DNA from 3 places in the Edaphobacter bradus genome. Region 2 is predicted to be linked to each of the others. Evidence: riboswitches for the same ligand, from Rfam matches in the RefSeq annotation. Region 2 holds a riboswitch; each other region holds the start of a gene.
The links. Region 2 has a riboswitch for cobalamin ahead of OHL16_RS03960 (TonB-dependent receptor). Riboswitches for the same ligand answer to the same signal wherever they lie in the genome.

Region 1 (7,539 bases), on a different contig from region 2:
GGCACAGGTATCTACAGCATGGTGATGATTGCTGCCATCGCCGTGTTTCTGGCGGGTCTTATGGTAGGTCGTACTCCGGAATATCTCGGTAAGAAGATAGGTCCGGCGGAAAACAAATTGATCATCCTCTACGCCCTGGCTGCCCCGGCGACCATCCTTTCGCTGACCGCGCTTGCTATTAGTACCAAAGCCGGACTCGCCGGCCTGACCACTAACGCGGGACCCCACGGTCTTACTGAAATTCTCTTTGCTTACTCGTCCTGCTTTGCCAACAATGGACAAAGTTTCGCAGGTCTCAGCGCCAATACCGTTTTCTATAACATCACTACTGCGCTGGCCATGATGGCGGGGAGGTTTGGATTGGCAGTTCCGGCCCTGGCTTGTGCGGGTTTGTTCGCACGGCAGAGAAATACACCCTCCTCAACGGGAACTCTTCGCACAGACGGTCTTACATTTGGGATTTTCCTGACCGTCTGTCTAATAGTGGTGACTGCGCTGAGCTATCTTCCGGTACTAGTCCTCGGCCCCGTGCTTGAGCATTTGATGTTCGGAATTTAGAGCGCGAGCATCGCACACAACTCTGGCGGTGGCTGAGAGGGAGGGCGGAGGACGGCGTGAACGGCTCTGTCAGCCTGTTCGATCCGTTTGGGACCGAGTTGAGTCTTGAGCTGTTCATACTGCTTATCGAGATCGACCACACAGGAAGAAAAGCTGGTGTGTTCGAAGGGCGCTGGCTCTGCTCCGAGTGTCTTTATATAGAGTGCAAGCCTCATGGCTGGGCCCCTGTTTATCTTGTGGGTAGAGTCAAGGCGATCTCATCTGCAGCGAGGCGGTGTAGGGGAGCGCCCCGCTGGGAAGTGAGAGTATAGGCGAATACGCAACCGAGGAAACAAGGCCCCAGTTGCCCCCCATGCTCTGTTTTGCCTATACAGCGGTCGGATTCTGAGAGCAGATTATATAAAATGGTGTTGAATGGTATTTTCTATAACAGGTATAAGTCATTATTTTGTTGGAGCACCGAATGGGATTTGAACAATCAAGCATGAGATGATAGTCGCGGAAGTGGGGGCCACTCATGTGCCAATGCAAATTCTTTGTCTTCAGATAGAGCGCGACAACATCTGCCAAGAGAGTTCTAAGTTCAACTGAGATCACCGAGACTCCAGCCGGTGTGATTTCAATGACTTTCTGCGTCTCCTTCGTCGATTTTGCTGCTGCAGCAGTCCTCATAACAGTTACTTGTTTCGGGTAAGGTATCCACAACGAGCGAAAGAACTTGCGCCAGACCTTTTTACCGTTTCAACTGGGAAATCGATCACAACTGAATCCCTTCGTCTTAAGCGCGAGACGGGAGTGTCGACTGGCACGTCACCCCCGTCAGATCGCGGTGCAACTAGGAGTTCTGAAACAGGGAGTTTTGAATCTGTTCGTGGAAGTTGCTCCGCTTGTAATTACGAATGAAGTGCGAGCAGATGTCCTCGTTGCAGGTGCCCTCGGTTGTCTGGGTCTTGTGCTCAAAACCGCCGAGGAATGCCTTCGCGATATCCTGCTTGAAGTTCACACGAGGATACTGCGCGACAATCTCCTTGCGCAGCTCTTCGGGAAATGTCTCGTACCCGATTCCGAGTACATCCAGGCCAACACCGTTGTAAAGAAGTTCTACCTCGATCGGCTTGTAGGCGGCGATGCCGGGCGTCGTGTGGAGAGAGATGGCGTCCCACGCCACCTGGATACGCGCGGCAGGTACATTGTGGTGTTCGAGGAACTGGCGAACGGCGTTCGCGCTGTCGACCTCGAAACGATCATCGGCGCTCGAGAACTTCTTCAATAACCCCATGTCGTGGAATGCTGCGCAAACAAAGAGCAGCTCCTGATCGTACTTGTGACCCGTCTGGCGGCCCAGTTCGTTCGCCCAGAAGAAGACGCGGTGCGAGTGATTGAACAGCAAAGGAGTGCTGAACTCATGAAGGAGACCGGTCGCCTCACGCGTCAATTGCGTGTCGGGAACGCCAGGCTGTGCGTGCTGATACATGGACTGCGGTGTCGGTACGGGAAGGATAACTTTAGGGCGGCGAAAAGTAGGACGGTTTTCTGCTGTCTGTGCTTCTGCGTCTTTGACCAATGTGCCGCCGATTGCACTTGCTCCCGCGGCAACAGTGGTCGTCTTCAAAAACGAACGTCGTGTCATCGTCTATCTCCTAAGCGGATCGTCACGCTTCAAGACAAGCTTAGGTTTGATAGGTCGAGGTAACAACGACGTCGTTCCGACACTTTCGGACATCGAGGAAGAGGAATTAGTGTTTCACGCGTTTGAATCGTTCGGTGTATTCACCGGCGGTAATGCCAATCACGCGCTGGAAGGTTCGACGCATCGAATCCGCAGATCTGAAACCGCATGCGTCAGCGATCTCCTTCAAGCCCATAGACGAACTATCGATCATCTGCTGTGCGGCTTCCACCCGCAGTCGATCCACAAACTGCCCTGGATTCATCTTCATCTCACGAAGGCAAACTCGTGAAAAGTGTCTTGGGCTCATTCCTATCCTGTCGGCCAGAGCTTCGACAGAAAGGTCTGCTCGTAGATTCTCAAGCATGTAGACTTGCAGCTCTCGTAGAGGTTCGTAGGTTGTCGCTTGGCGAGAGAGCATGTGGCTGTACTGTGCCTGACCGCCTGGTCGAACAAGGAACATGACCAGTTGCCGCGCCACCGCAAGGGCGGTCTGGTGCCCGTGGTCTTCCTCCACCAATGCAAGGGAAAGATCAATTCCAGCCGTGATGCCAGCCGAAGTATAGATTGGCCCATCGCGAAGAAAAATGGGATTTGGCAGAACGTTCACTTTGGGAAACTCTCGCGCAAGCCGGTCGCAGAAGCTCCAATGCGTCACAACGCGCTTTCCATCGAGGAGACCTGCGGCCGCAAGAATGAAAGCTCCTGTGCAGATCGAGGCTACGCGACGAGATCTGCTTGCTGCCTCCGAAATCCAGCGAAGATACGCATCGTCGTACTTGCCACACTCCGCTCCCGGACCACCTGCAACGACAAGGGTGTCGATTGGACCGGAGACACTGTCGTGAGGCACTGCGCCTCCCAGGTTAATGCCTCGATTGGTCTGGAGCTCATGCGAACCGTCGGTGGTGACAACCACCACCTGATAATCCGGAACATTCGAGAAGACCTCGAGTGGACCGGTCACGTCGAGGACCTGGACTGGCTGTGGACCGCTGATAACAATTCTTCGCATGATTGTGTCTCCGGGCTTTTCTTCATGCTTGCCAGCATTCATTCTGCAGGCTCCGTGCTCGCGATTCCGTACAAGGAATTACGAGAGATCCCACGTACGATAAACGAAGCAATTCCGGGGTGGGTAGCAGGGTGCGGAATCGGCTTGGGGAGGCCCCGGTGGGAGGGTGGAGCATGGAAATATCCAAGGGCAACGGGGAGAGGCGAGGAAGAAATCCACAGAGTGGGCGGGGGAAATTCGCTTCCGTACCACTTTCCGCATGCTGAAGGCTCAAAACCGACCCAGGCTTTCGTCTGGTGTGGCGGACTTGGCGGCGGTCATATCGGAGGCAAGGTGTTCCGAAGCTGCGCAACGGTTCCCGCGTCAATCGACGTCGTCACCGGCAAGTTGTTTAGTGATTGAAACTCCGCGAGTGCGGAAAGGGTTTGTCTACCTGCTACCCAGTCAACGGGTCCGGGGTGGAAACCTAGATAGATCAGGCACAGTCGCGCATCGCGGGCAAGGAGGTCAGGGAGCGGACCAACAGAAAACTTCTGAAACTCTCCGTTTAGTCGACTATCGTATCGCTTAGGTTCTGGGTATAGAGTGCCCGCATGTAAAATGAGCGAGTGCAGGTCAAACCCTGATTGGGGTTTGTTAAACGGGAAGCTGGTGTGAACCCAGCGCTGTCCCGCAGCGGTGATGGGAACGAAACGTTGCACGGCGAGAGCCACGCACTGTCTCAGTTGAGATGGGAAGCGGCAACAGAGTAGGTCGCCCAAAGTCCGAAAACCGGCCTGCCGCCACCACCATGGAAGCGCTGGACGCTGACCGTGGGTGCGTTGAGGACACCGTTCTCGTGGATTGGACCGGTAGCCACTGCATCTTCTGCCTGCGTTCTTGATTCAGGTGGAGCTTGCCTGCGCATAGGTGGTTCTTTCGTTGTGAGGAGAGAACCGAATGGTTGCAGACAGCAAAACATCACACTTTGAAAAACTGAGGAGCGCGAATCTGGGCTTTCCCAGGATGGGCCGTCAACGCGAACTGAAGTTTGCGCTGGAAGGCTACTGGGCGGGGAAACGCACGGAACAGGAGCTTCTGGACACTGCCTCTGCCCTGCGAAAAGAGCATTGGAAACTCCAGCAGGCGGCAGGTATCCATTTCATTCCGTCCAATGATTTCTCTCTCTACGATCAGGTGCTCGACGCCCTGGTTCTTGTGGGTGCGACGCCAGAGCGCTTTGGCAACGGGCCGGTAACGCTGGAGCGGTATTTCGCCATGGCGCGCAACTGTCGCGAACAGACGGCGATGGAGATGACGAAGTGGTTTGATACCAACTACCACTATCTCGTCCCCGAGTGGAGTGCAGGTATCTCCTTTCAAATAGATACGACGAAACTGCTCGGTGAAGTACGTGAGGCCCATTCGCTCGGTATCGAGACCAGACCCGTGCTTATAGGACCCCTGACACTGCTCCTGCTCGGCAAAGGGGTCGATGGCTTCGATCCGATGATGTTGCTGCCGAAGCTGACCGCCGCATATAAGCGAATTTTGAAAGCGCTTGTGGCAGAAGGTATCAAGTGGATTCAGATTGATGAGCCAATGCTCGTAACCGACCTGGAGGCAAGCGCGAGGGATGCTTATCGGCAGGTCTATGCAGAGCTGAAGTCAGTTCCCTTAAATCTCATGCTGACCACTTACTTCGATTCGGTCGGTGACAATCTGCAAACGGCAATCGAACTTGACACTGCCGGCCTTCATATCGATGTTGTCCGAGCACCGGAACAACTTAGGGTGACTCTTGGAGCGTTGAAGCCGGAACAGATCTTGAGCGTGGGCTGCGTCGAAGGGCGCAACATCTGGCTGACAGATTTCTCGTCCGTTACTCCATTGTTGGATGAGGCCGTCAGCCAACTTGGTCCGGATCGAGTGCTTATTGCCCCCTCCTGCTCTCTGCTGCATGCGCCTCATGATCTTCGTAGTGAAGTAAAGCTGTCACCGCGCATCAAGGGCTGGCTGCGCTTCGCGGAAGAAAAACTTGCGGAGATTGTCGCTTTGACCAGCCACGACGAGGCAGCATACCAGGCCAATGCCGCCGCTGTGGCCGATCGGGGGGTCGCAGAAACAACGAGCAATCCAAAGGTCCGTACTGCTCTGGCTGCGCTTCAGGATCAGGACTTCCGACGCAGATCACCGTACCCCCAACGCGCCCTTGTCCAGCGCAAGGAACTAGGGCTTCCTCTCCTGCCGACCACGACCATTGGCTCCTTTCCGCAGACGGCAGAGGTTCGCAAGCATCGTGCTGCCGCGAAGCACGGACACGAAACGGTTGAGACGTATGAAGCCTTCCTCAAGGAAACTATTGCACAGTGCATCCGCGAGCAGGAGCGTATCGGTCTCGATGTGCTCGTGCATGGAGAGTTTGAACGCAATGACATGGTTGAGTATTTCGCCGAGTTCCTGGATGGGTTCGCCTTCACAGAGAACGGCTGGGTGCAGAGCTATGGTTCGCGTTGCGTGAAGCCACCTGTCATCTATGGCGATGTATCCCGCCCGGCACCGATGACGCTGAAGTGGACAGACTACGCTCGTTCGCTCACGTCCCGCCCCCTCAAGGGAATGCTTACTGGTCCGATCACCATTCTGCAATGGTCGTTCGTCCGCAATGATATTCCACGCCGGCAGACGGCATGGCAGATTGCGCTTGCATTGCGGGACGAAGTTGAGGACCTCGAAGCGGCCGGCATCCGAATCATCCAGGTAGATGAACCCGCTCTGCGCGAGGGTCTCCCGCTCCGGTGCGCGGACTGGCCAGCCTATCTTGAATGGGCCGTCAAGGCGTTCAAGTTGGCTACTAGCGGGGTTGGAGACGAAACGCAGATTCACACGCATATGTGCTACTGCGAGTTCGAAGATATTCTCCCGTCCATTGCAGCCCTCGACGCCGATGTCATCTCAATGGAGTCGGCCCGTTCTCGGATGGAATTGCTCGAAGCGTTCCGCGCTCATAAGTATCCGAACGAAATTGGGCCGGGTGTGTATGACATCCATTCTCCAAGAGTGCCCTCCGCCGATGAAATGCGGGAGCTGCTCACGTTGGCCCTCGATGTCTTGAAGCCAGAACAGGTCTGGGTCAACCCGGATTGTGGACTCAAGACGCGCGGCTGGCCCGAGACCGTGTCTGCGCTCGAGAACATGTGCAGAGCCGCATCCGAGCTGCGGGTGCAGATCAGCGCGTAGCGAAAACGGCTGGACGGGGACCGGCATTACCTCGTCCGGCCCACCTTCGGATCGAGAGTGAGGGCATGACATGGGTCGCTGCAAGCCGATTGACAACACGAATCGAGGTCTATGTACGAAGTAACAGTCGAAGCAACATTCTCTTCAGGTCATTACCTGAGGGATTATCACGGAAAATGTGAAAACCCACACGGGCACAACTATAGGGTATTGGTCACATTGGTCGGAAAAGAGCTGGATAGTAGTGGGCTACTGCTCGACTTCAAAGAACTTAAACGACTCCTTCGTCCTATCGTTGAATACCTCGATCACAACATGATTAACGAACTGGAGCCGTTTACGGTGTTGAATCCGTCGGCGGAAAATCTGGCCCGGTACTTCTTCGACCAGACAAATACCCGACTCCTTGAATTGACCAGGGGACGTGTTCGGGTCGCCCAGAGCACCGTCTTTGAGACGGACTCATCGGCGGCAACTTACAGGGAATGATACCGCCTTGAAACAACGTCGGAAGGCTTAACTGGCGACTTCAGAGCAATGCACTCATTGAAGACGGCGCAGGCCGACTAGTCCTCATAAACGCGCTTGTGTTTACTTTCGCGGTGCGTTGCTTCTTTCTTATGTGTTTGGTGAATGACGTTCCAAGATCTCACTATGCAAAACACTCGTTCATCGCCTGCCCTTTGAGCAGCTTCCTGTGAGCCCGGGCGCTGTTCTTTATCTATGCATCACCCGCTCTGATACGATATCAATCGCACCCTCCACGGCCTTCTGAACTCGCAAACAGGTTGGCAGCCGCTTGGGACATCCACAGTCTCACTCGCAAGGACCTATCCGACCCTCGGCGTCTGATCCGTCTTCTCGGGCTTCCGGAGAATGTCCGTGTCTTGAGCTTGCGCGTCCCATTTACGGTAACGTGTAGCGAAACTCCCATGCAAAACGAGAGAAACGGATATAAGTGCTTTATTTTGTTGGAGCACCGAGAGGGAATTGAACCCTCGAATACTGGTTTTGCAGACCAGCGCGTTAGCCACTTCGCCATCGGTGCTCTTGCTCCGCCGCGCAGATTGCGCGGCAG
Region 2 (7,539 bases):
GTAAGGTAGGTGTAGCCGCCGCGTAAGAGGATGTGGCTGGTGGGCTGGAACTGGAGTTCGCCCTCGAAGCCCTGGGCGCGATAGGCGAGGGTGTTGAGCTCGGCTCCGTAGAGCTTGGCGGCGCTGGTGTCGATTCTGAAGACCTTCAGCAGCGTGCCGGAGTCGATGAAGTCGATCTGGTGATTGAACTGGTTGTGGAAGTAGCCGGCTTTGAGAATGAGCTTCTGGTTGAGGATGTTCTGGTCGATGCCAACGTCGAAGGTGCGGGAGCGGAGGAATTGGATGGGCCTGACGTTGTAGGCGGCAATAAGAGCGGAACCGCCTTGTGTATTGAGGAGCTGCTGGTAGAGCGAGGTGAACTGGATGGAGAGCGAGGGCTCCTGCACGCCGGTAGCAGCGTTGGCGCGGAGCTTTGTGCCATGCAGGAGGCGCGGGCCGGGGCGCACGGGAACCCAGGCGAGGCCGAAGCGCGGAGTGCCTGCTGTGCCGTAGAGGTTGTTGCGCTCGATGGCTCCGCCAAGCGAGTAGAAGAGGCGGTTCTTGATGTCGCCCTGAAACTGGAGGGTGTACTCGAAGTTGGTGCGCTGGATCTTGTCGAACTCGAAGAAGCCGGGGTCGTTGAAGGAGCCGCGCTCGTCCTCATAACGGAAACCGAGCAGCGCGATGAAGTGCGGCGAGAAGGTGTAGTCGGACTGGAAGTAGAGCTCGTCGCGGTTGGACGCCTGATCGTCGCTCTGAGCCTGAGGATAGGTGTCTCTGCTGCCGTAGTTGATCGCAGCCCGGCCGGTGGCCGAGTAGCCGTTGGCTCCGCGGATGGTGACCGTATTGCCAAACCAGGTGGTGAATCCGAACGCAGTGATGGGCTCGCCTACGGGGTAGAACTGGGTGAGTTGCTCGCGCTTGCGGGCGATGCCGTAGCGGACGAGATTGTGCCACTTGTTGTGGCGATTTTCGAGAGTGGCCCCGGAGTAGGTGTCCTGATCGCCCTGTTTACCGGCGGCGGAGATGCCGAAGAAGTCGTGAGCGCTGGGGACACCGGTGGCGGAGTCGGCGTTGCGGATGGTGAAGCGGAGCTGCGTGTTGCCGGTGAAGTTGTAGCCGATGTTCGCGGCTGCGGTGCCGGAGTGGTACTTGTCCAGCGGGAGCGCGTTGGAGGTGTCGAAGCGGGAGAAGGCGGCGTAGTAGTCGAGACGGCTATGCGCGCCGGAGAGGGCGACTTCGTTGCGGTAGGTGGAGAAGTTTCCGGCGTCGCCGGAGTAGTTAACGACAGGGCGGAGAGAGCTTCCGCGGGGCGTCGCGAGGTTGACGACGGAGGCTCCGGCGTCGGAGCCGTAGAGAACGGAGTCCGGGCCGCGGTATATCTCGATGTCGCTAAGCGCGGTGGAGGAGACGGTGCCAAAATCGAAGCGACCGCCAACATCCTCCGAGGTGATGCCGTCGACGAGGACCTTGTTGGCGTCTGAGTTTCCACCACGGACAAAGAGAGAGGCGACCCCGCCGTACTGGCCGCTCTGAACGGCAACCTGGCCGGGAGACTGGCGAAGATCGTCGACGATGCCGACGCGGGTGGCGAGATCGGCCGAAGGGATGAGACTGATGGCGCTGCTCGCCTGCTGGAGCGGCGTGGGGATTCCAGTGGCCGTGACCGTGACCCGCGCGGTGACGGTAGCAATCTCAAGAGTGACCCTCCGGGTGACGATGTCGGTGCGTCCACCGTAGAAGTCCTGGCCGATGCCTAGCGCGAAGCCGGCGGCAGAGGTGAGGAGAACGAAGCGTCCGGAGGCGGTGCTGCGGATCTCGAAGGAGCCATCAGGGCCGGTCACAGCGGAGGCAGCGACTGTGGTTCCCGCAATGAGTTGAACGCGTGCTGCAGGGATGACGGCGCCCAGCGGATCAGAGACGGTGCCGCGCACGACAACGGCCTTGGCTGGAATGGCAGCGATGAGAAGTGTGAGCGCAAGAAGGCTCTTTAGACGTGAAGGCACGGCCGCAATGCGGCACATGGTCGTAGGCATCGAAAAACTCCTCCGTTCCCCCCTCGGGAACGTGGTTGATGAGCGCAGAGGAACCGGTCTCCTGACTGACGCGATACATGCCCACCGTGTCACGGGTTGCTTCCCTTCCCGACGCCGGGTGGCGGTCAGTGGGAGAGTCCCTGGCGGACATTCACGCTCGATGAGGCGAGCGCGCGCGAATAACAGTTGCGGGGCAGTGGCGGATTTTCACCGCGCTTCCCGAACATTCCACAGCGGTACAGGTGATGGTTGAACGGCGGGCGATAAGAGGCCTGCCGCTGAATTCGAGTGAGAGCTTTAGTTTGCGGCATCCCGCCGAGTCAAGTCAAAGGGCTCAGGGGACCAGAAGGAGCTTGCCTGTGGTGAGGCGGGCCTCGAGGTCGCGGTGTGCCCGGGCAGCATCGGTGAGCGGGTAGGTGTGTTCGAGGCGCAGCTTGAGGGAGCCGTTGGCGATGCCACGGAAGATGTCGCCGGCGCGGGATTCAAGCTCGGCGCGGGTCGCGGTGTAGTCCTTAAGAGTGGGGCGTGTAACGAAGAGCGAGCCCATAGTCGAGAGCCGGATGAGGTCGAAGGGAGGGACGGGGCCGCTGGAGCCTCCGTAGAGAACCATGGTTCCACGGCGGCGGAGGACTTCGAGGGACTTTTCGAACGTGGTCTTGCCGACGGAGTCGTAGACTGCGGCAAGGCCAGCGGGAGCGAGTTGCTTGACGCGGGCAGCGAAGTCTTCGCGCGTGTAGAAAATAACCTCGTCGGCTCCAGCTTCGCGGGAGAGCTCGGCCTTCTCCTCGTTGGAGACGGTGGTGATGACGCGGGCTCCGAGAGATTTCGCGATCTGTGTGAGGAGGAGGCCGACGCCTCCGGCACCGGCGTGGACGAGGATCTCGTCGCCGCGGTGGATGGGATAGGCCGAGTGGGCGAGGTAGTGGGCGGTCATGCCCTGGAGCATCGCCGCGGCTGCTTGCTGAGTCGTGAGAGAGTCAGGAATGGCGATGAGGCTGGAGACAGGCGCGATGGCTAGCTGCGCGTAGGTTCCGGGGACGCTGCACCAGGCGACGCGGTCGCCGGGCTGGAACGCGGGCTGACCGGGGACGGCTTTGGGGTCGGGGTCGCCGAGGGCGACGATGGTTCCCGCGGCCTCCTGGCCAAGGGTGTAAGGCAGCGGCGCGGGATAGCGGCCTTCACGAAGGTAGACGTCGATGAAGTTGACACCGGAGGCTTCGATGCGAATGAGCGCTTCGCCGGGGCCGGGGGTTGGCGTAGGAAGATCGCGGAGTGTGAGGGCCTCGGGCCCGCCTGGCTTGAGGATCTGGATGACTTGCATGGGGTGTTGGATGCTGTGACTTGTGGCGAAGAACGTGCTCCCACACTTTACCTGAAGTGGAGGCAGTTTCCGAGAGAAAGATGTATCCGGAAAACAGGATTTACTGGAGAAGGCTCTCTTCGGACCGCAGGCGGATGACGCGATCAATCGTGTACGGAGCGCGATGCGAGGCCGTGTGGAAGTGCCGCACCTGCAGTTCGCCCAGCAGTCCGATGCCTATCATCTGGATGCCGGCGAGGATCATGATGCCGGCGATGACGAAGATCGGACCGTGGATATCCATGATGTGCTGGCCGGTGACGACCTTGAGCACGAGCAGCCACATAGCGAGCAGAGAGCCCGACACTACACCGAGCGCTCCGATGGAGCCGAAGAAGTGCAACGGGCGCGTCATGTACTTCAGCAGGAACCGTATGGTCAGCAGGTCGAAGAAGACCCGGAAGGTGCGGGAGATGCCGTAATGGCTCTTGCCGGAGTCACGCGGGGGGTTCGAGATGGGAATCTCGCAGATGCTGGCGCCGTACCATGAAGCGAGCGCGGGGATGAAGCGGTGCATCTCGCCGTAGAGGGGGATGTTGTGGATGACCTCGCGGCGGTATGCTTTGAAGGTGGTACCGAAGTCGTGGATGTTGACTCCGCTCAGCGAGGCCATGAGCCAGTTGGCGGCGCGCGACGGGATGCGGCGCATGATGAAGTTGTCACCGCGCTGGGCACGCCAGCCGCTGACGACGTCGTAGCCTTCCTCGAGCTTGGCGAGGAAGTTGGGGATCTCGTGAGGAGAGTGCTGCAGGTCGCCGTCCATGGCGAGGATGAAGTCGCCCTGGGCGTGGTCGAAGCCGGCGGCGAGCGCCGACGTCTGGCCGAAGTTGCGGCGCAGCTTCACGACGAGAACACGGGAATCTACAGCGGCGATCTCTTCGAGGAGACGATACGTGCGGTCGCTGGAGCCGTCGTCGACGAAGACGAGCTCGAAGGTATCGCCGACCTGTTCCATCGTCGCCTTGAGGCGGTCGTAGAGGGTTGTGACGCTATCCTCTTCGTTGTGAAATGGGACGACGATAGAATATTTGGGCACGTTCTTGATCATACTCCCTCTAGGCAGCGAAATGGTAACGAGATAGTAACTACGACTGGGTCAGATTCCCTGACTGGTTTGAACCCGTGAAGGCGATGATGGTTGTGCATTAAACCGAATCAGCTGGAACCGGGCTACTCCATTGTTTATGATGAAGTTCCCTGGCGATTGGATGCTGCGGAAAGGAAGATGGAGAGGAAGATGAGCAAATGGGTCGTACTCGGCGTGCTTGTCCTACTGGTATTCCTCGCCTTCCTGGGATACCACTCGTACGACGCCAAGCGCGCCGGAGTCACGGGAGATGTGTACCGAGCAGACGGAACGACCTCCGCGAAGGATGAGGCAAGAGCGACGGGCGATAGGTCTTCTGAGGGCGAGACGGTTGTGTATCCAGTAGCCGCACCTGCACAGGCCAGTGTGCAAAGTTCAGCACAGGCTGTCGCTGCTGCTACAGACCAGGGCGGCCAGGTGAGCCAGCCCCAGGTGAGCCAGTCGATGCAGCCTCCTCCGGCGACGGCGCCGGGGAGTGACACGATCAGTCCGAATCCTCCGAACGGGATGGTGTTTTCGGGGTCTGGCCGCTATCAACTCTACCGACAGGGCAACATCACCTGGAGGCTCGATACGGAGACTGGCCGGAGCTGCATCATCTTCGCGACCGATGAGGAGTGGAAGAAGCCTAAGGTCTATCGGGCCGGATGCGGCAGAAACTAGGAGTGGTCAGGGCAAGATGCCTGACGCATGATGAGTTGGGATTCGCGGACATCTCATTCCAACGCTGTTGGAACGATGTATCAACTGACGGCCGATACTCCCGGTTCTAAGGAAAGCCGAGTGACGATCTGCTCGAGGAATTCATTTCGGCGGCCCATGATGCTGAGATCGGCGCGAATTCTCATCCGGTCTGTTGCTTCGAAATTGTGGGAGGCAGCGTTGACCTGCAGCCACAGAATAATGCCTCATGCGAACCGGCCTTCAGAACTCGATTTGAAGGCGAGTCTGGAAGAACTGCGTATTGCCTTTCAGGTTGAACCGATCCAGATGTCCTATGCCATAGGCGGCCTCGAGGCGCAGGTAGTCCGTCAGGTACCAATTCACCATTGGTGTAAAACGCCTGAACTTGCCGCCCTGTTCAGCGAGTACCCTTCCTTAGAGCGCCCGATAAAGATGTTGCCCCACAGTTCGGGGACCGCGACCATAATGCCGGTCTGACGTATCAGCCACGCGTGCGTCGGGCCGTCGTACATGATCCCTAAATTGTAGGTTACTTTGCGCGGGAGACTCGGAAAGCCCCCATTCACGACGAACCGGACGTCGCGAAGTCTTTGATCGGGGAGCATCTTAATCTGCTCCTTGCTCACATCATCCTGCGCGTAGGCTGCTGTCTCGACCAGAAACCCCAGGCCGGCCTTGGCAGTGAAGTGTGGTCCGCGGTACTCTTGCCAGCTTTCCATCCTGCGCGGCGCGTGGAAGATATCGTCGTTCATTTCACCTGCATCAATGGAGTCGTCAAGCGAGGATGAAGGGGACGTAGTGCTTTGCGCCGGAGTCGTCGTCTGTTGTGATCTGGGATTGGTGTTAGGTGCCGTAACAACCGGTCTCTGCGAGCTGACCTGATGCGGTTGCCGGCTCAATTCCAATGTTTCCCCGGCAATTATGCTGTCTTGCCCCTGGCAAGATTGCCATGCAGGCAAGACAGCAAAGGCAGTCAGCGACAGCAGGAGCGACCTTAGCATGCCCCTCATATCGCCTTCCCCGGATGCGATCAGTAGGTCCTGAATAACTGTTGAATCTGCGAAGGCGATTCGGGCTTCAGCAGTGCTAATGACAGAAGGATTCTTGATTTCTGCGGATTCAGCTCATCGGAAGCGATGAATCCGAGCTCATCATCGTTTACTTCCACGTTGCGGTCGACCATTCCCGTCGCGACGCGGCTGCTGCGAACCACGACTACACCTTTCTTAACGGCGCGTGCTGCCGCTTCGACCGAGACTTTGTTCATATTGCCGTTGCCTACACCGGCAATGACAATTCCTTTCGCACCGGCATTGACACTCGCGTCGATCAAGTCTGGTTCCATGTCGGCGTCCGCGAAAACGATATCGACACGCGGCAGTTTCGTGACGTTTGAGATGTCAAATTCGCTTTGCGAGGTGTGCTTCCACACTGGCGTGTTGTACCAATCGTCCTTGCCGTAGGCCGTGACTCCAACTACTCCCCGCAAGGGCGACATGAACGGATTTTTCAGAGTGTCTAGGAACCTATCCTGAGCAGTACGGCTAGCCCTGATGCACCAATACCACGATTACCGATCCCCAAAGCGCAAATAACACTGAATTTATTGCATAACTCACGCCATAACCCAAAACTGGCACACGACTCTCCGCTTTCTCCTGCAGGGCTGCCAATCCAGGAGAAGATGTGCCACTTCCCGCACAGATGCCGAGCAGAATTCCCGGATGCAATCTGAAGATGTAATGACCCGCAAGGATAGTGAGTAAATACGGTACTGCGCATACGATAACGCCCGTAATAAGGAGAGCAAGGCCGGTTGAGCGGACTCCATGCACGAAACCAGGACCAGCATTTATACCGATTGAGGCTACGAATGCGGTGAGGCCAAGGGAATCTAACAACCAGACTACGGGTTCAGGCACTTTGCTGAAGGCAGGCCTGATCGAATGCAGCCAACCGATCACAAGTGAAGCGAGGAGGACGCCGACAGGAAGGCCAAGCCCGATGCTTAGTCTTGCGAGATGCAATGCAGGCAAACCAATGAGCCCGCCAATACCAATGGCCAGACAAACAGATATTAGATCGGTCGCATTTGACGGCCGCTTGACGGGACCCAGTTGTGCTGCCACTCGGTCGACGTGACGTTTGGCACCAATAAGCGTCAACACATCGCCGCGTTCCAGTACTACCTTCGACCCCAACGGTAGCTCTTCTCCTGCTCGCAATACTTTACGAACATAGACTCCTCTGGTAGCTACTTCACCTCCTAAAGTTTCGACTATCTCGGCAAGGGTTCGATGCCGCAGATCTTTCCGCTCTAAGATGTAGTCGACCGCTATAGCGGGAATGTCCAATAGTGCTGGTTCTTCAACCTCATACGGATGCAACGGATT
Region 3 (7,539 bases), 270 kb from region 2:
CTCCCTGCGAGATCCCCGGCGGCCTCGCCGAAGCATCATCCGCCCCCAGCACAGCCGTTGGCGCCCCGTCTGGAACCACCAGCTTCGCCGTCAGCGTCTCCGGAAAGCCGCTCCGATGCACGATGTCGCCATAGATCCGGTATTCGCCTGCTGGCATCGAGGGCAACGTCATGCTCAGCCGATCGTCTCCCACCGGCTGGGGGTGCAGATGAAACACCGCATCCATCTCCGGCCAGCGGATCGCATACAGATGCATCAGGTGCCCATGGTCCGGCAGCAGCCCGTCCATCGACTCCGCCTTCCACCGCTGCCTCTTCTCGCTGTAGTCCCCGAAGCTCAGATCGAGCGTGCTGCCGTGCAGCACAGGACGCAGCTCCATCGGCCGATAGATATCTGCCGCGTAGTTCGCAGCCTCAACCCTCCACCACTTGTCTCCCGCATAGATCATTAGCCCGGCAAGAACCAGAGCCACCATGCTCGCAATCAGCGCTCGACGACTCCTATCTGGCGTCGGAGCCGCGCCCGGGGCCAGCCGCGACTCCCTCACTGCCGCGCCCACAATCCCGGCCATTCCCAGAGCCAGAATCAACCCCAACACACCCAGCACAATCCCCAGCGAACGTTGCATCGGCAGAATCGAGAGCGGAATCGCCGGCACCGGAACCCCAGTGGCCGCTGCTCCCGCCACCCCCTCTACCTCGAATCGTACCTGCCACGAGCCCGAAGCCATCAACCACAGCGACCCCGTGAAAAAAGCCGGGTCGTCCGCCGACACCTTCATCGCGTCCGCCGTAGGAGGATGCCTCGACGCCTCGCCGGTCAGCGGAACCGGCGTAATCCTTACCGCGCCCACCTTCGGCCCCGTCGTCCGCACCTCGATCGTCGCGACGCCGGGAATCACCTTTGGCATCCGCACGGTTACAAACAGCTTGTACGGCCCCGCATCAACCTGTTCGAAGACATCCTTGTTGCCGACGTGCGCCCACCCCGGCGCCGAAAGCCCACCCACCATCAGCAGGAAGATAAAGACCCGCAGCGCCATCCTCATCGCTGCACGCCCCGCATCCACCTGCCAAACGCCAATCCAATCCATGTCGAGATCGACGCATAGACCGCCACCCGCACAAGCCCGAGCCACACCGTCATTCCATGGTCAGGCTTGAAGAACTGCCGAAGCCGGTCGAAGCCCCCAGGCCGCGAGTTGTAGTCGAAGTAGATCGTCCCGAAGAACCTGTTCGCGCTCGCCTTCGACATCAGGAAGTTGGCAAACGGCCACTCCACCAGTGTCAGAACCGCGACGAACACCACGCCCGAGGCCAGCGCAATCTGCCACGACTTCCATTTGCGGGCACGCTGCCACAGCAGATCGAGCGCCAGCGCCGGGACCAGAATCAGGATCGGGAACTTCGCCGGAACCAGATGCGTCACTGGAAAGTACACCGGCCCCAGCTTCGGCTGCGCCGGAACCAGCGGCAGTATCAGAATCTCGCTGATGACAAACACTGTGTACACCGCCGCCGTGGCCGTCGCCGCCCAGCGAGACCGCGAGGCCTGCGACAACGCCGCGAACAACACCGGCAGCCCGATCCCCATCGCGATATACGCCGAGACCTGGTGCAGCATCACGTCCCACGTGTACTCCTGCAGGAAGAACATCTGGCCGCCAACCATCAGGCCGCCCAGATACAGAAAGAGCATCTGCAGCCGCCTGAAGCTCCCTGCCTCTGCTCCAGCCGCCGAGTCCGTCGCAGCACGATTCATCGCCGCCAGAATCAGAAACAGCATCCCGACCGCCACCGCGCGGATGCCGAGAATCAGCAGCGTATGCGGCGGACTGACGATCTTCACATCCAGCCCATAGGCGTTATGCCACCAGTTATCAAACGGAGCCGACGTAAGCATCGCCACGCCGCCCCATCCCGCCAGAAACACCCCCATCGGAGCCCGCAGGCCGAAGAGGCTCACTGAAACATCACGCATGCTCTTGTCTCTGCCGAACGTGCACTGTATCGCAAGCCACAAGCCCACAATCCCCGCGAGCACACCGCACGCGTAGATCGCCAGGTGCGCTGGCGTCCAGAAACTGTCTCGGCCAATCGACCTATGCCAGGACACGTCCCACGCCCCGCCAATCGACGCCGACGTAACCGCAAGCACTCCTGCCCACACGTACCAGGGGACTGCGGCACTTCGAGACTGGACCTGCGCTGCTTCCCCCACAGTACTGGGGACGAGTACCCTCGGTTGATTTGCGGCAGTCGACATAAGCCCTCCGCCAAACGTAGGTTCACCCATCATACGAGCATGGCCACACCTTCGACTGCAGGGATGAAAAAAGCCCCCAATCTTTCATCCCGGCGTAGCGACCAGCAAGTTCGAATGACGCAACTGCTCAACAGCTAAAAGTCTTCGTTGAAACCGACTTCCCCCGCGACGGCAACCTGGTAAGCCGAAACGCGCCGCTCAAAAAAGTTGGCCAGTTCCTGCACGTCCTGCAGTTCCATGAACGCGAAGGGGTTCTTCGATCCGAAGATCGGCTCCATCCCAAGCCTAGCAACGCGCGAGTCTGCAACATACTCGAGATATTGCTTCATTTCTCGGACGGAGAGACCAGCAACTCCGCCCGAAAGAAGATCCTCGGCAAACTGCAGCTCACAGTCGACCGCCTCCTTCATCATTTCGACGACGTCCTGCTCCAGCTTCTCGTCGAACAACTCTGGATTCTCGGACCTCACGACATTAACCACCTCAAAAGCAAACTCCAGATGTGCGCTCTCGTCGCGAAACACCCAGTTTGTCCCTGCCGCAAGACCATTCAAAAGCCCGCGCGAGCGCAGAAAGTACACATACGCAAACGCCGCAAAGAAGAACAACCCTTCAATGCAGCCAGCGAAGCAGATCAAGTTGAGAAGAAACTGCCTCTGCTCGTCCGTCGTCCGCAGCTCATCAAGCTTCTGGATCGAATCCATCCAGCGCATGCAGAACTGCGCCTTCTTCGTGATCGACGGAATATTCTCGACCGCGGCAAACGCTGCCGCGCGGGCCTCCGGATCAGGCACATAGTTGTCCAGCAGCGTCAGGTAAAACTGCACATGCACAGCCTCTTCGAAGAGCTGGCGCGAAAGGTAGAGCCGCGCCTCAGGCGAGTTGATGTGCTTGTACAGATTGAGCACGAGGTTGTTCGAGACGATGGAATCCCCTGTCGCGAAGAACGCAACCAGCCTCTGGATAAGGTGAATCTCTGCATTCGTGAGCCGCGAACGAAGATCGACCAGGTCGGTCGAGAAGTCGACCTCCTCCACGGTCCACGTATTGCGAATCCCGTTCTTGAACATCTCAAAGAACACGGGATAGCGCATCGGACGCAGAGTAAGTGAAAGGCCCGGGTCGAGGATGTACTGCGGCGACTGAATCGACATGAAAAATCTCCGTTACTGACAGGCCTCGCAGGCCTCAGGGTTGTCGAGCGAGCAGCTCACGCTGGCGCTAATGGAAACAGTGGTGGATGGCTGCGGCACCGTAGTCTTGGCAATCCTCGTCGCCGGCCGCGAACGCAAATAGTACGTTGTCTTGATTCCGCGCTTCCACGCGTACATGTACATGGAACTCAAGCGCCCGATGTTCGGCGACTCGGCAAAGAGATTCAGAGACTGGCTCTGATCGACGAAGGCTCCGCGGTCCGCCGCCATGTCGATCAACGACCGCATCGGAATCTCCCAAACGGTCCGATAGACCGTCTTCACCTCATCCGGAATCTCTTCGATGCTCTGAATGCTGCCTTCGGCCAGCTTGATGCGCGAGCGAATCGCCTCAGACCATAGACCCAACTGCTTCAACTCACTTACGAGGTACCTATTAACCTGCATAAACTCGCCCGAGAGCGTCTCCCGCTTGAACATATTCGAGACCTGCGGCTCAATGCATTCGTAGCAACCAACGATCGAAGCAATTGTCGCGGTTGGGGCAATGGCAATCAGAAGCGAGTTGCGAAGACCGACCGTCTTCATTCGCTCGCGCAGACTCTCCCAACGCGCAGAATCAGGTGGTGCAATGCTCCATAGATCGAACTGGAAATGCCCCTTAGCCGCGCGCGTCTCCTGAAACGCCGCGTGAGGGCCATGCTTCTCCGCCAGGTCGCACGATGCACAGAGAGCGTGGAAGTAGATCTCCTCTTGAATCTTCGCCGAGAGGGCTCGCGCTTCGGCTGAGTCAAACGGCACTCTCAACTGGAAGAACACATCCTGAAGCCCCATCACTCCAAGCCCAACCGGCCGCCAACGGCTGTTGGCAGACGCCGCCTGAGGTACAGGATAGTAATTGATGTCGATTACTCGATCCAGCATCGGAACCGCATGCCGAACCGTCGCCGCAAGTTTCACAAAATCAAACACGCCATTCTCAACATGCCGCGCGAGATTGATCGACCCAAGGTTGCAAACCGCCGTCTCTTCAGACGACGTCACCTCCGTGATCTCGGTGCACAGGTTGGAGAGATGAACGATGTTGCCATCAACTCCCGTCTGATTGCACTTCAGGTTGCAGGCGTCTTTGAGGACCATCCACCCGTTACCGGTCTCGGCAAGGGTCCGCATCATCCTCGCGTAAAGGTCCCGCGCCTTGATTTGGCGTACGAACTTCCTCTGCTCCTCCGCCTCGATATATGCCTTTTCGAAGGCCTCCCCGTAAAGATCGGTGAGGTGCGGCACTTCCTTCGGATCAAACAGCGACCACAGGCCATCTTCGTCAGACCGGCGCATGAAGAGGTCGGGAATCCAGTTCGCGAGATTCAGATTGTACGTGCGGCGCGCCTGATCGCCCGTGTTGTCGCGCATCTCGAGAAACGACTCGACGTCGGCGTGCCATGGCTCCAGGTAGACGCAGCAGGCACCTTTGCGCTTTCCGCCTTGATTCACTGCAGCGACAGAGGCATCCAGCGTTCGCAGCCAGGGGACGATCCCGTTGGAGAGCCCATTGGTCCCACGAATCAAAGAACCTTCCGATCTCACTCGATGAAAGGCCAGACCAATGCCCCCGGAAAACTTCGACAGCATCGCTATCTGCTTGTAAGCGTCATAAATGGATTCAAGCGAATCCTTCGGAGAGTCGAGCAGGTAGCAGGAAGACATCTGAGAGTGCTTCGTTCCACTATTGAAGAGCGTCGGCGAGCTCGGCAGGTAGTCATGCGAGGCGAGCATCTCGTAAAAGCCGACTGCCTCACTCACACGCACAGAGAGTCCTGCGGAGACACGCATAAAAAAGTACTGCGGCGTCTCGATGACCTGCCGTGTTATTGGGTGCCGTAGGAGATAGCGGTCATACACCGTACGCAGTCCGAAGTACTCGAACCGGTCAGAAAATCGATCGTCAATGGCATTGTTGAGCTTTCGCGTATTTGCAGCGACAAATTCGGCGGTGTCTTTTGAGATGACTCCCTCACGATGTCCTTCTTCAATCGACTGCGAGAAGGAGTAGATGTTCTGACCTGCCACCTCTTTTGCAATTGTGGCCAGGAGTAGCCGAGCGGCAAGCCGCGAATACTCGGGCTCTTCCGCGATGAGCGCAGCCGCTGTCTGAATCGAGATGGAGTCAAGCTCCCGCGTGCTGGCTCCATCGAACAATCCGCCGATGGTCTTGCTCGCTACGCGAATCGGATCGACATGAGACAACCCCTGGCAGCACCGCTGCACGGCCCGAACGATCTTGTTTACATCAACGGGCTCGAGCGTTCCGTTGCGCTTCCTCACATGCATCTGAGGCGCTTCTTCTGCGAGGGGAAAGTTTGGATCGAGGTCGGACAGCGTAGTTTGCAGCGTAGCCATGGAGCATCCTTGTGCTCCAAAGGTACGGATGGAAGACCGCTCAAAAGCAAGCCGCGATCACCCCACCCTCCCCTCGGAGGTGCGTGAATTCGTGCCCTTTCGGCACGGCCTCATGGCAGGTCTTCGGACTTCGCAGGCTACCTACTTGATCCGGTTTCCCAGCTCTCGAAGAGCCAGTGCCTTGATGGATCGTTCGCTCCTGCTTACCGCTGCGGGGCAGTTCCGGACTCTCACCGGATTCCCTTTTCACCTGACCCAAGAGGACCAGGCACCGTGAAGTGAACTCACTATAACAAGGGCCAGACAGGGGGTCAACATCAATATATTGGGGTTATCACGCAGATATCCACACGTCCCTCCCGACACAATCAGGGGCGACGAAATCTCTTATGTCGCCCGCAGAACCTCCAATTCACGGCGTTCCTTGAGAGACTGATTGGCCGTCACAACAGCAAGAGCAGCTCCCAACCCCGCGCGAACATCGGCAACGGGACGCTGCCCCGTCCGTACACACTCGATAAAGGCCTTGCATGCGGTCGCAGTTGGATCTTCGACAACGGGAATATTCAGCTTCTTCCCCTGACCGCGGTATGGCATCTCGCCGCCGGCGCGATAAGAGGCTCCTGTAGTGATTCCCTTCTCCGTAACCAGAGCGTTTGCCGGTAACTGAGCCGCGCGCGTTGGCTCATAGTAGAACTCCGCATCCTGCAGCGTCAGGTTGAGACTTCCCTTGGTTCCGTACAGCCATAGTTGGTCGCCCATCATTGCATTGTTCGTCATCGAACTGAAGACAAACCGGCGGCCCTTTGAGTAGGAAAGGATTGCTTGTACGTTATCGTCGTTTTCGCGCCCGTCGTGATACGCAGCCACGCTTCCGGTTGCCAGCGCTGCCTGGGGAGTTTCACCAAACACCCAGTTCGCAATATCGATATGGTGCGAGCCCAACTCAGACAACAACCCAAGGGAGTACTCGTTGTACAGCCTCCAGTTGATGAGCCTCTCAAGAGAGGGATCGGGGACCGGTCGCCTCCAATCGCTGTTGCGATGCCAATAACCGTAGACGTGCGTCACGTCACCGATCTCGCCCTGATGCACGCGTTCAATCGTCTTACGAATCCACGGCGCATACCGGTACTGGTGCCCGACCTGATAGATCTGCTTCCCTGCGTCGACGGTCCGCACAATCTCCTGCGCTTCGTCCACGGTAAAGGCCATGGTCTTCTCGCCGTAAACATGCCGTCCGCTCTTGAGCGCGGCCACAACATGCTGCGAGTGAAAGCTCAACGGAGTAGCCACAACAAATGCATCGATATCCTTCTGGTCGAGCAGGCTGCGATAGTCGCTGTAGGACGGCACATTGTATCCGCACACGCTGTTCAATTCAGCAAATCGCGGAGCGTAGACGTCTGCAGCACCTACGACGGTGACTCCTGGCACACGTAGAAAACTCCGCAACAACTCTTTCCCGCGACTGCCTGGGCCAATGATGCCGAGACGAACCGGAGTGGCCGACTCCTTTGACAGCTCTTCCTCGGCAATAGCGGCAACGGTCTTCGCTCCTAATGCAGCAGCCGATATTCCCTGGACAAAACTACGCCGACTCATCATCGCGCTCTATCTCCTTCTTTCTTGCTTTGGCTAAGTTTAACTGGTTGTGGCCACTGAAACATACTGTAGGCGGGCGAGCGGGGCGTTCCGGAAACAATCAAACCAGATGAAT

Region 1: another riboswitch for cobalamin. It lies ahead of metE (5-methyltetrahydropteroyltriglutamate--homocysteine S-methyltransferase); the one in region 2 lies ahead of OHL16_RS03960 (TonB-dependent receptor).
Region 3: another riboswitch for cobalamin. It lies ahead of OHL16_RS05170 (ribonucleoside-diphosphate reductase subunit alpha); the one in region 2 lies ahead of OHL16_RS03960 (TonB-dependent receptor).

What each region holds. Positions count from the first base shown of each region.
Region 1 covers NZ_JAGSYF010000004.1:91,113-98,651, forward strand. The annotation lists gene kdpA (potassium-transporting ATPase subunit KdpA) at 1-558, shown strand, start outside; gene OHL16_RS15380 (HD domain-containing protein) at 1,394-2,188, opposite strand; gene OHL16_RS15385 (GlxA family transcriptional regulator) at 2,295-3,242, opposite strand; gene OHL16_RS20345 (peptidoglycan-binding domain-containing protein) at 3,560-3,856, opposite strand; cobalamin riboswitch at 3,838-4,036, shown strand; gene metE (5-methyltetrahydropteroyltriglutamate--homocysteine S-methyltransferase) at 4,182-6,461, shown strand; gene queD (6-carboxytetrahydropterin synthase QueD) at 6,573-6,950, shown strand; tRNA gene OHL16_RS15400 (tRNA-Cys) at 7,434-7,509, opposite strand.
Region 2 covers NZ_JAGSYF010000001.1:942,973-950,511, forward strand. The annotation lists gene OHL16_RS03960 (TonB-dependent receptor) at 1-2,015, opposite strand, end outside; cobalamin riboswitch at 2,050-2,261, opposite strand; gene OHL16_RS03965 (quinone oxidoreductase family protein) at 2,350-3,336, opposite strand; gene OHL16_RS03970 (glycosyltransferase family 2 protein) at 3,437-4,411, opposite strand; gene OHL16_RS03975 (hypothetical protein) at 4,613-5,125, shown strand; gene OHL16_RS20190 (hypothetical protein) at 5,206-5,367, opposite strand; gene OHL16_RS03980 (hypothetical protein) at 5,387-5,512, opposite strand; gene OHL16_RS03985 (hypothetical protein) at 5,506-5,898, opposite strand; gene OHL16_RS03990 (L-asparaginase family protein) at 6,177-6,644, opposite strand; gene aspT (aspartate-alanine antiporter) at 6,691-7,539, opposite strand, start outside.
Region 3 covers NZ_JAGSYF010000001.1:1,210,519-1,218,057, forward strand. The annotation lists gene OHL16_RS05155 (hypothetical protein) at 1-1,138, opposite strand, end outside; gene OHL16_RS05160 (hypothetical protein) at 1,045-2,265, opposite strand; gene OHL16_RS05165 (ribonucleotide-diphosphate reductase subunit beta) at 2,400-3,419, opposite strand; gene OHL16_RS05170 (ribonucleoside-diphosphate reductase subunit alpha) at 3,432-5,819, opposite strand; cobalamin riboswitch at 5,917-6,110, opposite strand; gene OHL16_RS05175 (Gfo/Idh/MocA family protein) at 6,207-7,427, opposite strand; gene OHL16_RS05180 (FAD:protein FMN transferase) at 7,424-7,539, opposite strand, start outside.